One region of the Neorhizobium sp. 05N33 genome, then DNA from elsewhere that is predicted to be linked to it. Evidence: predicted binding sites of a transcription regulator. Region 1 holds the regulator's gene; each other region holds the start of a gene.

Region 1 (4,179 bases):
CCAGATGTCGTTTGCCGCCACCGCCGCCCTGGTCGCCGGTTATGCGCTCTGGAAACAGAGGGCCGAAGGCCGCGATCCTCAGCCTCTGCCGTTCCGTCACCGCATGGTGATGCCTATCCTGGCATCGTGGAACTTCGCAGCCGGCGTCTTCGTCACCTCGCTGATCGGCGGCGTTTCGACCGCGATGTTTTCGGTCGAGCATTTTCATCGCATCGCCACCTATGGCCTCGCCGCAAACCTCGCAGCCATGCCGATCATCTCCTTCGTGGTGATGCCGGCCGGTCTGGTCGGCATGCTACTGATGCCCTTCGGCCTTGATGCTCCCTTCATGAAGCTCATGGGCCTTGGCCTGGAAGCGGTGATCGCTATTGCCGGGCACGTGGCTGCCTGGGGTGGCGATGTCGGGATAGGCCGCCAGCATCCATGGTTCCTGACGGTCTCAACGGCAGGCTTCCTGCTGCTGACCCTGCTCAGGACGAAGCTAAGGCTGATCGGTCCGCCGCTGATGGTGACCGCTCTGCTGCTTTCCTGGCATGAGCGATCGACGCCTCTGGCGGATATATTGGTCTCGGAAGACGGGACAATGGTGGCGCTCGTAAACGGGGAACAGGTTTCCACCAACCGCGCCCGCCCGCCTGATTTCATCTACGACCAGTGGAAGAGGGCGCTTCTGCTCGGCGACCCGACCAAACCGGACATGTCGCCGGCCAGGGACAAGCCGCCCGACCGCAAACCAGCAGGCGCAAAAAACGATAAGCGCCGCGAGTTGACCTCGGCGGAACTCGAAACAGTGAGGTTGCGAATAAGCCAGGTGACTTCCGACCGCTTCACCTGCGAGCCTAAGGCCTGGTGCGCCGCAAGCACGGGCAATGCCATCATCGTGGCCGTAGAAGACGGCCGTTACGCCGGCGCTGCCTGCGACGCCGCCGATCTTGTCATCGCCCCGCGGGCACGCTTCGACCGATGCCGGTCCGGCGGACTGATGATCAATGGCACGACGCTCAGAAAGACCGGCGCGCTGGAGATTTCGCTGAACGACACGGGCGACATGCGACGCTGGCAGGTCCGTGCCGCAATGGCGGCCGAGGACCGGCCCTGGACTAGGCACCGCCACTACGATTGGCGAAGCCAGAGTTTCGACAACGCGTTGCCGGAACCGCTCCGGCAGCTGATCAGTGATAACGGCGGATGAGGCCGACGAGCTTGCCCTGGATCTTCACCCGGTCAGGCCCGAAAATGCGGGTCTCGTAGGCGGGGTTGGCGGCTTCGAGCGCGATCGAGGCGCCGCGGCGGCGAAAACGCTTCAGCGTCGCTTCCTCATCGTCCACCAGCGCCACGATGATGTCGCCGGGATTGGCCGTCGTGCCGTTGCGAATGATCACGGTGTCGCCATCGAGAATGCCTGCCTCGATCATCGAATCGCCCTTGACCTCCAGCGCGTAATGCTCGCCGGAGCCGAGCATCTCGGCCGGCACGGAGATGTCGTGCGTGTTGTTCTGGATCGCCGAGATCGGCACGCCGGCGGCGATGCGGCCCATGACGGGAACGGTCGTGGCGTTCGACGAGCCATCGTTGGCCGCGAGTTTCTGAGGTGCTGCGGCCGGCTGCGGTTTGCCGAGGCTGCCCTCGATGACGCTGGGCGAAAAACCGCGCCGCGGCTGAATGCTCGGCGAATAGGCTTCCGGGAGCTTGATGACTTCCAGCGCGCGGGCCCGGTTCGGCAGGCGGCGGATGAAGCCGCGCTCCTCGAGCGCCGTGATCAGACGATGGATTCCGGACTTGGACGCAAGGTCGAGCGCGTCCTTCATTTCGTCGAATGACGGCGGGATACCGGATTCCTTCATGCGTTCGTGAATGAACAGAAGCAATTCCTGTTGTTTGCGCGTGAGCATCTTTTGGCACCCTCAGAGTCGGAAACAAATCCAGAACGGACACTATATGTTCCATATGTGTTCCGCAAGTCCCTAAATTTCTGTGAAGTATGATGATTTTTTCTTCATAGATGCGTGCCAGATATCTGGTGTCACACCACTTGCGCGGCGCCAGCCCGCTGCCAAAGTAGCTTTGCGATTCCAATTCAGGGGGCCCTCGCGTGAACGCAAGACCGATCGATCATCTCGTGCTGCCGGTGGCGGGACTTACCGCTGCGCGTTCCCGGCTCACGGAGCTCGGTTTTACAGTTGCGCCGGATGCTTTTCATCCTTTCGGCACCGCCAATGCTTGCGTGTTCTTCTCGGATGGGACCTACCTGGAGCCGCTGGCTCTTGCCAACCGACGCCATGCGGGTGTTGCGGCAAAGCGCGGCAACGTTTTCACGGCTCGCGATCTCGCCTTCCGCAAGACGTCCAACCGGCAGGGCTTTTCCGCTCTCGTTGTCGCGACCCGCGATGCGATGGCCGATCATGCGCGTTTCAAGATGCGCGGCGTTTCGGCAGGCGACGTGCTCGAATTTTCCCGCGGCATGATCCTGGCCGACGGTTCCGAGACGCAGGCGAGCTTCCGGCTGGCATTCGCCGGCGATGACCGCGCGCCCGAGTTCTTCCTGTTTTCCTGCCAGCGCATCAACCCGCTGCCTGCCGACCGCGAGCTGGAGCGGCATGCCAATACCGTCACCGGCCTGAGCGAAATCATCCTGTCGGCCCCGACACCTGCCGATTTCGCTCCGCTGGTCGAACAGGTGCTGCTGACCAAGGCCGCGCCGGAGGCTGCACCGCTCCAGCTTGCCGCGGCCAATGCCCGCATCCGGATCCTGCAGGATCGGGAGCTCGAGGCGGAATTTGCGGTTCAGCCGACCCCGGGCGCCGAAGGACTGCGCGGCCGGGCGGTCATCTTCAAAACCGCCGATCTTGCCGTGACAGAGATCACCCTTGCTGCTAATGACGTCGCATTCGTCCGCCGGGAGGGCCGCGTTCTCGTCTCGGCGGCGCCCGGCCAGGGTGTTTTGTTCGGCTTCGAGGAATAGATCATGGAAGTTACCGCAAACTCCAGCGTCTCCGTCGGCGAAGGAGGCGGCAAGGTGGTTTTCGCGCAGAACGCAAAACTGTCGCTGATCGCCGGTCCCTGCCAGATGGAAAGCCGCGACCACGCCTTCATGATGGCAGGCGCGTTGAAGGAACTCTGCAGCAAGCTCGGCATCGGCCTCGTCTACAAGTCCTCCTACGACAAGGCCAACCGCACGTCGATTTCAGGCAAGCGCGGCCTCGGGCTCGAAACCGCCATGGAAATCTTTGCCGACCTCAAGAAAGAGTTCGGCTTCCCGGTTCTGACCGACATTCACACGGAAGAGCAGTGCGCCGTCGTGGCCGAGACGGTCGACATCCTGCAGATCCCGGCCTTCCTCTGCCGCCAGACCGACCTGCTTATTGCGGCGGCCAGGACCGGCCGCGTCATCAACGTCAAGAAGGGCCAGTTCCTGGCGCCTTGGGACATGAAGAACGTGCTTGCGAAGTTCACCCAGAGCGGCAATCCGAATGTGCTGCTTTGCGAGCGCGGCGCGTCCTTCGGCTATAATACGCTGGTCTCCGATATGCGCTCGCTGCCGATCATGGCGTCAATGGGCGCGCCGGTGATTTTTGATGCGACGCATTCGGTGCAGCAGCCGGGCGGGCAGGGCGCTTCGACCGGCGGCGACCGCACCATGGTGCCGGTGCTGGCGCGCGCAGCCGTGGCTGTCGGTGTCGCCGGCGTCTTCGTGGAAACCCATCAGGACCCCGACAATGCTCCCTCGGACGGCCCGAACATGGTGCATCTGAAGGACATGCCGCGGCTGCTCGAAAAGCTGCTTGCCCTCGACGCCGTCGCCAAGGCGGCGTGAGCGCGCCCACAAAAAGCACGCAAACTGCTTCGATTGTAATTTTCGTGTCATTGATTATGAGACATTTTCAGTGACCTCGTGACGTCAAGTTCAAACCCAGGGAGAGACCCTTGACCGCCATCACCGATATCATCGCCCGCGAAATTCTCGACAGCCGCGGCAATCCGACCGTTGAGGTGGATGTCTATCTGGAAGACGGTTCGATGGGCCGTGCGGCCGTTCCGTCGGGCGCCTCCACCGGCGCACATGAAGCCGTCGAGCTGCGTGACGGCGGCAAGCGCTATCACGGCAAGGGCGTCGAAAAGGCGGTCGAAGCCGTCAACACCGAGATCTTCGATGCGATCGGCGGTTTCGATGCAGAGAGC
Region 2 (4,179 bases), on a different contig from region 1:
ACTTCACGTCGTCGGCCACGTCGCGCCTGAACAGCACGCCGAGGTTTTCGACGAGCTGGAAGGCGAGCCCCTTGGCGAGGCCCTGAAGGTCTTCAGCACGCGACAGATCGTCGAGCGGCTTCAAAACCGTCGCGATGTGATGATTGACGAAACGCTCGAGACGGGCGAGCACATGTTCGCGGGCATGACCGGTCAGCTGCTCGTCGGCAAGCAGGATGACGCGCGGACGCATGACATGGTCGCTCGCCGCAAGACGGGCGATAGGCTCGCCGAGCCAGCGCACGAAACCATCGGATCCGACCGCCAGGTCGTTATTGCCCGATGCATAAAGCCTTGCCGCCCGCGCCTCGAATTCGAGCGCCAGCGCTTTCTGGGCGGCACCTTGCACCGCCTTGGCGTCGGGCCCCTCGGTTCCCGAAACGGGCGTGAACCGGAAACCGGCCAATTGCCCGACGTGATGTCCCTCTACAAAGACATCGCCATTCACACTGATTTCAGCTTCCAGCATCGCATTCTCTCTCAGGCGCTTCATGAGCACAGATGTCCTGCGATCAACAAAGCGTTTCGTCAACCTTTCATGTAGCGCGTCCGATAACCTATCCTCTATTTCCCGTGTCTTTTCTTGCCAGTGTGTCGGATCGGCAAGCCAACCAGGGCGATTAGAGACGTAGGTCCAGGTCCGGATCTGCGCTATGCGGGCCGACAATGTGTCGATTTCACCATCGGTGCGGTCGGCGCGGCGGACCTGTTCCGCCATGAATTCTTCGTTCACCGTCCCGAAGCGCACAAGATCGGAAAAAAGAGTCGAAATAAGGTCGGCGTGCTGCGCCGGCGCAATTCGTCGGTAGTCTGGCAGGGCACAGGCCTCCCAGAGTTTTTCGACCCGCTGCGGGGTGGTCGCTATGTCCTTGATTTCGGGATAACGCGAAAGATAATCAAAGGCTTGGCTGTCGGTCGCAGGAAGCGCCCGCGTCAAGCCCAGAAGGGTCGGCGCAGCATCCAGGCTTTCCCGCAGGGCTTTGAGCGACGAAAAATCGAGGTTTTTCGACCGCCACTGCAGCACTTTGACCGGATCGAAGTGGTGGCTTTCGATTCGCTCGACCAACTCGTCTTCGAAAGGCGCGACCTGGCCGGTCACGCCGAATGTCCCATCCCGCACATGCCGCCCGGCGCGTCCGGCGATCTGCGCAAGCTCGGCCGGATTGAGGCTGCGGAACTGGTAACCGTCGAATTTGCGATCCTGGGCGAACGCCACGTGATCGACATCGAGGTTGAGACCCATGCCGATCGCATCCGTCGCGACGAGATATTCGACGTCGCCGGACTGGTAGAGGCCGACCTGCGCATTGCGGGTGCGGGGGCTGAGTGCCCCGAGCACCACCGCCGCGCCGCCGCGCTGACGGCGAATGAGCTCGGCGATCGCATAAACCTCGTCGGCCGAAAACGCCACGATCGCAGAACGCTGCGGCAGGCGGGTGATCTTTTTCTGGCCCGCATAAAAGAGCTGCGAGAGGCGCGGCCGCTCGACGATGGTTATTCCCGGCAGAAGCCTCTCGAGGATCGGCCGCATGGTCGCAGCCCCCAGGAGCAGCGTTTCATCGCGCCCGCGCAGGTGCAGGATTCGGTCGGTGAAGATATGGCCGCGCTCGAGATCGCCGGCGAGCTGCACTTCGTCGATCGCCACGAAAGAGGCTTTCGTCTCGCGCGGCATGGCCTCGACGGTGCAGACGGAGAAGCGTGCATTCGGCGGAGTGATCTTTTCCTCGCCGGTGACCAGCGCCACCTGGGAGAGGCCAACCTTTTCGACAAGACGCGTGTAGACCTCGCGCGCCAGCAGCCGGAGCGGCAAGCCGATCACGCCGGTACCATGCGCCACCATTCGCTCAATGGCATAATGGGTCTTGCCGGTATTGGTGGGTCCGAGGACGGCGGTGACGCCGCGCCCGCTGAGGATCATGGGCTGGAAATTCAAAGCCTGGTTCCATGCATCACATAAGGCTCGGAGTTTGGCGTCTTCACCCAAAACTCAAAGCCACGCAACACATGGCGATCTCGGCGGGCAAACGCAAGCCTCAAGAATGGCTTTTGCGGCCGAAGGACGATCGCTGAAGGCGGCAAATCGAGGCTCGGCGATTCGAATTTTAAATGCAAAGGAACAGACGCGAACGAATCGGAGACGAATCGCAGACTCAAGAAGATTCAGCTTTTGTTCACCGCTATATGTTGATGCGACTCTCGCCTTCCCCACGACATCCTGAATCTGCATCAGGATTGGGTGCATGCAACCGAAGGATTCATCCCGAAGCTGCGCTTTCACGAAGAATCGGAAGAGTCAATCCATTGATATGGTTAACGTTTTATCAATCGATTCAGGCCGTCCCACGCTCCTTCGAGCACGGAATTAAGATTCAGGCCAAAGGCGGAACGAATCACCGACGAATCACAGACATCCATGTCTTCGCCATTTGTTCTCACAAGATATGGTAGGTGTCACCGCGAGAGACCCGCAAGAAAATCGTCGTGGTAGAAACCTCAAAAGCGAATCGTTCAGGTGCCATTAACATTGGCTAACGCACTTTAACCACATGTGAGAGCACACGTTTGCAAGCCATGGAACAAAAATCGCGGCGCTACGTTTCCTCGCCAAATCCATCTCGGATTGTCTAGCGGAGTAGAAGATCATGCTCGGAACCGTATTGCTCGTTATCCTCATTCTGCTGCTCATTGGCGCCTTGCCGAATTGGGGATATAGCCGGGGCTGGGGCTATGGTCCGTCGGGCGGATTGGGCCTTGTAGTCCTTATCATCATTATCCTGCTGCTGATGGGCAGGATTTAAAAGCGGCGTAGCCGTGTGTACCAAGGGAAGGGAAAACTAACATGATGAAGAAGATCTTGATTGCGGGCTGCATGATCGGCACGCTCGCCTCCTGCACCGCGACTGAACGCGGCACGGCGATCGGTGCCGGCACCGGTGCCGTCATTGGTGGCGCAGTGTCGAACAGCTGGGGTGGCGCAGCAGTCGGCGCAGTCGCCGGCGGTCTTGTCGGCGCTGCAATCGGTCACTCCTCGGAGCGCCGCGGATACTGCATCTATCGCGACCGTTACGGCCGCCGCTATGAGGCCCGTTGCCGCTAATCGCGGACTATAATCCAGTCCCTCAGGACCGGCGCCCGAACAATCGGCGCCGGTTTTGTTTTGCCTCCAGGAGACTGTCGGCGTTAACCTTTGGCCAAAGGCGGAACGAATCGCCGACGAATCGGCGACATCGCCTGTTTCCCGCTTTGTTCACCGCAACATCTCGTGGAAAAACAACTCGTTAACCATATGGATAAGCCATTTCGGCGCAGCATTATGCGCCGAAACCCGCTCAAAAGTTAATGCCGCAAATCAGCTGGCGAAGAATTGGCCGCCATTCGCCGTCAGCGTCGAGCCAGTGATGAAACCGGCATCATCGGAGGCAAGGAAGACGACGCAGCGGGCAATCTCTTCCGGTTCGCCGAGGCGCCCGACCGGGATCAGCGGAATGATCCGCTCGTTCAGCACCTTTTCCGGCACCGCCCGCACCATTTCGGTGGCGATATAGCCGGGGCAGATGGCATTGACGGTGATGTTCTTTGCAGCACCTTCCTGCGCCAGTGCCTTGGTAAAGCCGAGATCGCCGGCCTTGGCCGCCGAATAGTTCACCTGGCCCATCTGGCCCTTCTGGCCGTTGATGGACGAAATGTTGACGACCCGGCCGAACCCGCGGTCGCGCATGCCATTCCAGACGGGATGGGTCATGTTGAACAGGCCGGTCAGGTTGGTCCCGATCACCTCGTTCCACTGTTCAGGCGTCATCTTGTGGAACATGCCGTCACGCGTAATGCCGGCATTGTTGACGAGCACCTCAATCGGGCCGAGTTCGGCCTCCACTTTTGCGATGCCATCGACGCAGGCCTGATAGCTGGAGACATCCCACTTGAACACCGGAATCCCGGTCTCGTCGTGGAAGGCTTTCGCCTTTTCCTCATTGCCCGCAAAATTTGCCGCGACACGATAACCTGCCGCCTTCAACGCGACGGAGATGGCTGCCCCGATCCCACGCGTTCCTCCCGAAACCAATGCAACCCTGCTCATGCGGCCGTCCCCTTTTGCGTTGTGATCCGATCCTTCTGTGTGACCGGATACTTACCTATTTT
Region 3 (4,179 bases), on a different contig from region 1:
ATGAGCCGTTTTCATTTCGCGCGGGCATTTACCAGGGCCATCGGCAAATCGCCACTTCAATACGTCATCCATGAGCGGATGGAACTCACCAAGCTGCTTCTGAAGACCACGCGGCTGCCGATCGCCTCCGTTGCGGCCCGGGTCGGTTATGAGGATGTCTCGCGGTTCGGCCAGCATTTCCGTCGCCACACGGGCACGACGCCCGCTGCCTTCAGGGTCGATTGAAGCAATAATCGCATAGCGAACGCCAAGATCTGCGCCTGTGCCGCTTCTGCGTAACTGCCAAATTCCCGTCATTGTAACCAAGATGGGAGAACGCCATGAAAGCCGCTGCTTTTTCAACCTTCTGCGTCGCGATGATGACCTCCGCTGCCCTCGCGGAGGATATCCAGACCCGCAGCGTTTCCTTCGAGAACCAGGGCGCGGCGCTCGCTGGCACGCTCTATCTGCCACCGGACTACAGAGCCGGCGAGAAACGTCCAGGCGTGGTGGTTAGCGGCGCCTGGACTTCCATCAAGGAGCAGATGTCCGGCCTCTATGCCCGCGAAATGGCGGACCGCGGTTTTGCCGCACTCGCCTTCGATCATCGCGGCTGGGGACAGTCGGGCGGTGAAATCCGCTTCAAGGAGGATCCGGCCGAAAAGACCGGCGACATCGCTGCCGCGGCCGCATTCATGGCGACACTGCCGGAAGTGGATGCGACCAACATCAACGGGCTCGGCATCTGCGCGTCGGCCGGATACATGGCAGCGGCGGCGACGGACAATGGCAATTTCGCTGCCGTCGCATTGGTCGCACCATGGCTGCACAACCGACAGATCGTCGAGCAGGTCTATGGCGGGCCGGACGGCGTTTCCAAGCTGATCGCCACGTCACGCGAGGCGGTGGCCTCCGAGCGCCGGGATGAACCAAGGATCGTCACCGCCGCCAGCACGACCGACAAGGCCTCGCTCATGTATCGGGTCCCCTATTACACGGAGGCCAATCGCGGCCTTATCCCGCAATATGACAACCGCTTCAACCTCGCCTCCTGGGAGCCGTGGCTGACCTACGATTCCGTTTCGCTTGGGGCAAAGCTCGACAAGCCGACCTTGATCGTTCATTCGGAGGGAGCTGCCGTGCCGCAGGGTGCGCATGCGTTTTACGCGCTGCTGCCGGGCGAAAAGTCGGAACTCTGGCTCGACGGTATCAGTCAGTTCGACTTCTACGACCGATCGGAGCCGGTGACGATTGCGGCGGACGCCGCGGCAGCGCATTTCACCCGCGTCAATGCGATCCGGCAGACCAATCCCGAGGACCGTGCGGCGATCATCGACACGATCACCGATATCGCCGCAGGCGCCGACCGGCATCAATGGGATCGGGTACGTCGCGCCTTCGCCGACGAGGTGACGCTTGACTATACGAGCCTCTGGGGCGGCAAGCCGATTGCTCAACCGGCCGATGAGGTGATCCGGCAATGGTCCGGTTTCCTGCCGGGTTTCGACGAGACGCTGCATCTCGTGACCAATCATACGATCACGGGCTTACAAGGCGAGAAGGCGACCGCCGAGGCCGATTTCCAGGCGACCCATCGCATCGGAACTGATCTCTGGGTGCTGATCGGCAGTTACCGCTACGAGCTCGCCAAGGTTAACGGCAGCTGGAAAATTTCCGCCCTGACCATGATTGCGACGGACGAGACCGGCGACAGGGCGCTCACCCAGCGCGCCGCCGAACGCGCGTCGAAAACCCGCTGAACTTGAGGAGGACCAGGCGGCGGCCGACAGCTTCTTCTGGCAGGCTTATCCGCTAAAGCCGGTGCCGGAGCGGCTCGCAAATTAACCATGATTGCAATTGTTCCGCATTTGTTCTTTACTCATCCAAGGAGTCTCGCTAAAAATCATTCAACGGCATGAGGTCGCATTACTATGACGGTAGCAAGATGAGCTTGCGCAAGCACGCTAGCCAGCTCTCGTTCCCCTTTGGCGAGAGCTGGCAGCTACCCAACCGGCCAGAACGGCGGAAGAGCAAGCTGATGTTCGTGCTCAAGCCTTCCGCTCCCCTCGGTCTCATCATGCATGGCGATGCCATGATTCACGCGACAAACCAGAATACTCGCGATGCCTATCCCGCCGATCTTCTTCATATGAGCCTGCTTTGCATGGAAGAGTTCGATGAGCCGCCCCTGGCGCTTATCGAGGCAACCAGGATGGTCATGGCCGGCATCCACGCAAGGCCTATACCGATCACGCTCGACAGCAGCGGCCTGTTTGGAGGCAGGCGTCACCTCGCCCTGTATCGCGCCAAGGGCAATCCGATTGTCAACCAGTTCGCGCAGATGCTGCGTCATGCCCTCACCCGACACAACCTACCGAATGTCTGGATGGCGGACGCCGCCCCGCATGTGACGCTGATCTATGGCTGCGGCCGAATTGAACCCATGCCTATCGAGCGGAACTACGCCTGGATCGCCGGGGAATTCATGCTGGTCTACAGCCATTATGGCGAAACCCGGCACGAGGAATTCGGGAGATGGAGTTTCGATCCGAATGCCCCTGCTTATCCGATGCGGCCAGAACAGCTCCGCATGACGATCTGACGGAAAAGAATTTCGTGAACATGTCGGGCCGACGGGAGCGCGGGCGTCCTGTGGCCGGTCACCCATTTGAGGAGAGAATGATGGTCATCCAGAAACATAGAATCGTGCCCCATCTCTGGTTCGAGAACGACGCCGAAGAAGCGGTCAATTTCTACGTCTCGATATTCGACAATTCAAAGATCACCGATGTCTCGCGCTTTGGCGACGCCGGCCCTGGCTTGAAGGGTTCGGTGATGGCGATGGGCTTCGAGCTCGAAGGCCAGAGCTTTGCCGCGATCAACGGCGGACCTTTGGCGAAGTTCAACGGCGCGGTTTCCTTCCTTGTCCATTGCGAGACGCAGGATGAGATCGACCATTATTACGGCAAGCTCGTCGAAGGTGGCCAGCAGCAGCCCTGCGGATGGCTGACGGATCGTTTCGGCCTCGTCTGGCAGGTCAATTATGCCAGGATGGCGACCATGCTGACGGATAGCGACAACGCCCGGGCCAGTCGTGTCATGCAGGCCATGTTCTCGATGAAAAAGATCGAAATTGCCAAACTGGACGCTGCCTACGCGGGATGACGCAACGCCACCTGCCGATATCAGACCTTGATCGCGAGGCGCAGCCCACCCCAGTGACGCCCGTTGACGGTGATTGGAGCGGAAATGTCCTTCATCAACACGAATTGGCCGCCGCCCATATCTCGACGGTAGGTCTGCAGCAGGAAAGGTTCCTTGTTGCGGCCAGCCGCCAGGCCGACACGGTCGTTAAAGATGCGCCGGTTGCGGCAGTTGGCGGTATTCCAGTTCACGTCGCCGGGACGCTGGCGCTGCGAAAATTTTCGATTGTGGGTCGGCAGATAGCCGTTTTCGTCGATGGCCGCACAGAATGCCACCTGCGGGTCGCTTTCGGCTGCTTGTTCCTGGATCGGCGGCAGGACGGCGTCGGTGAACTCCGTAAAGCGCGTCATGTATTGCACGGGATCGCTGCCGGGGATCGCCGCGTATTGCCGATCAAACAGGGCGCCGAGGTCGATGCGGCCGGATTTGACGGCTGCCTCGAAGACGGACGAAACCTCGGCGGCATAGGCCATCACGGCGCGGATATGGGGGCTGTCCGGCGTCTCGATGCCGACGCTCGCCGTCGTCTGGATCATCCGCTCGGAGATCGTCACCACCTCGCCGACGCGGGAAGAGGTCTGCTGCAGCTGGTCGTTGGATTTCAGGATCGCGCTTGCGGCGGAAGCGATCGAAGAGGCGAACTCGCCGCATTGCCGGTCGACGGTCTCGGTGGTCCCGGCAAGCGAAGACGCGTTGTCGAGGATCTGGGTCATGACGCCTTCGACGCCCTTGAATGAGCCCTGGACCTTCATCGCGGTCGTCTTGACGCCCTCGGCCGACTGGCTGGCGCCTTCGCCGGCCGTCACCAGCCGATCGATGCGGCTGTTCAGTTGATCGAGCGTGACCTGGATCGAACTTGTGGTCTGGGAAGTCTGTAACGAAAGCGCCCGCACTTCCGCGGCGACAACGGCAAAACCCTTGCCGGCTTCGCCCGCACGGGCCGCTTCGATCGCGGCATTCAGCGCCAGGAGGTTCGTCTGCCGGGCGATCATGCCG

What was found. Region 1 encodes LexA, which represses DNA repair genes until DNA is damaged. Its sites were predicted from a motif close to TGTTCNNNNTGTGTTCNG; they were not measured.
Region 2: AC1DLT_RS15550 (helicase-related protein) is a predicted target of LexA. The motif match lies at 2,036-2,053, and genes of this name have one in related genera.
Region 3: AC1DLT_RS07330 (2'-5' RNA ligase family protein) is a predicted target of LexA. The motif match lies at 1,838-1,855, and genes of this name have one in related genera.

What each region holds. Positions count from the first base shown of each region.
Region 1 is NZ_JBFTNK010000016.1:33,820-37,998, reverse strand. Features, by position in the region: gene AC1DLT_RS26475 (ComEC/Rec2 family competence protein) at 1-1,192, shown strand, start outside; gene lexA (transcriptional repressor LexA) at 1,173-1,892, opposite strand; gene AC1DLT_RS26465 (VOC family protein) at 2,093-2,962, shown strand; gene kdsA (3-deoxy-8-phosphooctulonate synthase) at 2,966-3,814, shown strand; gene eno (phosphopyruvate hydratase) at 3,925-4,179, shown strand, end outside.
Region 2 is NZ_JBFTNK010000005.1:152,488-156,666, reverse strand. Features, by position in the region: gene AC1DLT_RS15550 (helicase-related protein) at 1-1,957, opposite strand, end outside; gene AC1DLT_RS15545 (DUF3309 family protein) at 2,682-2,837, shown strand; gene AC1DLT_RS15540 (YMGG-like glycine zipper-containing protein) at 2,879-3,136, shown strand; gene phbB (acetoacetyl-CoA reductase) at 3,389-4,117, opposite strand.
Region 3 is NZ_JBFTNK010000002.1:603,816-607,994, forward strand. Features, by position in the region: gene AC1DLT_RS07320 (helix-turn-helix domain-containing protein) at 1-225, shown strand, start outside; gene AC1DLT_RS07325 (nuclear transport factor 2 family protein) at 321-1,739, shown strand; gene AC1DLT_RS07330 (2'-5' RNA ligase family protein) at 1,925-2,581, shown strand; gene AC1DLT_RS07335 (VOC family protein) at 2,662-3,144, shown strand; gene AC1DLT_RS07340 (methyl-accepting chemotaxis protein) at 3,165-4,179, opposite strand, start outside.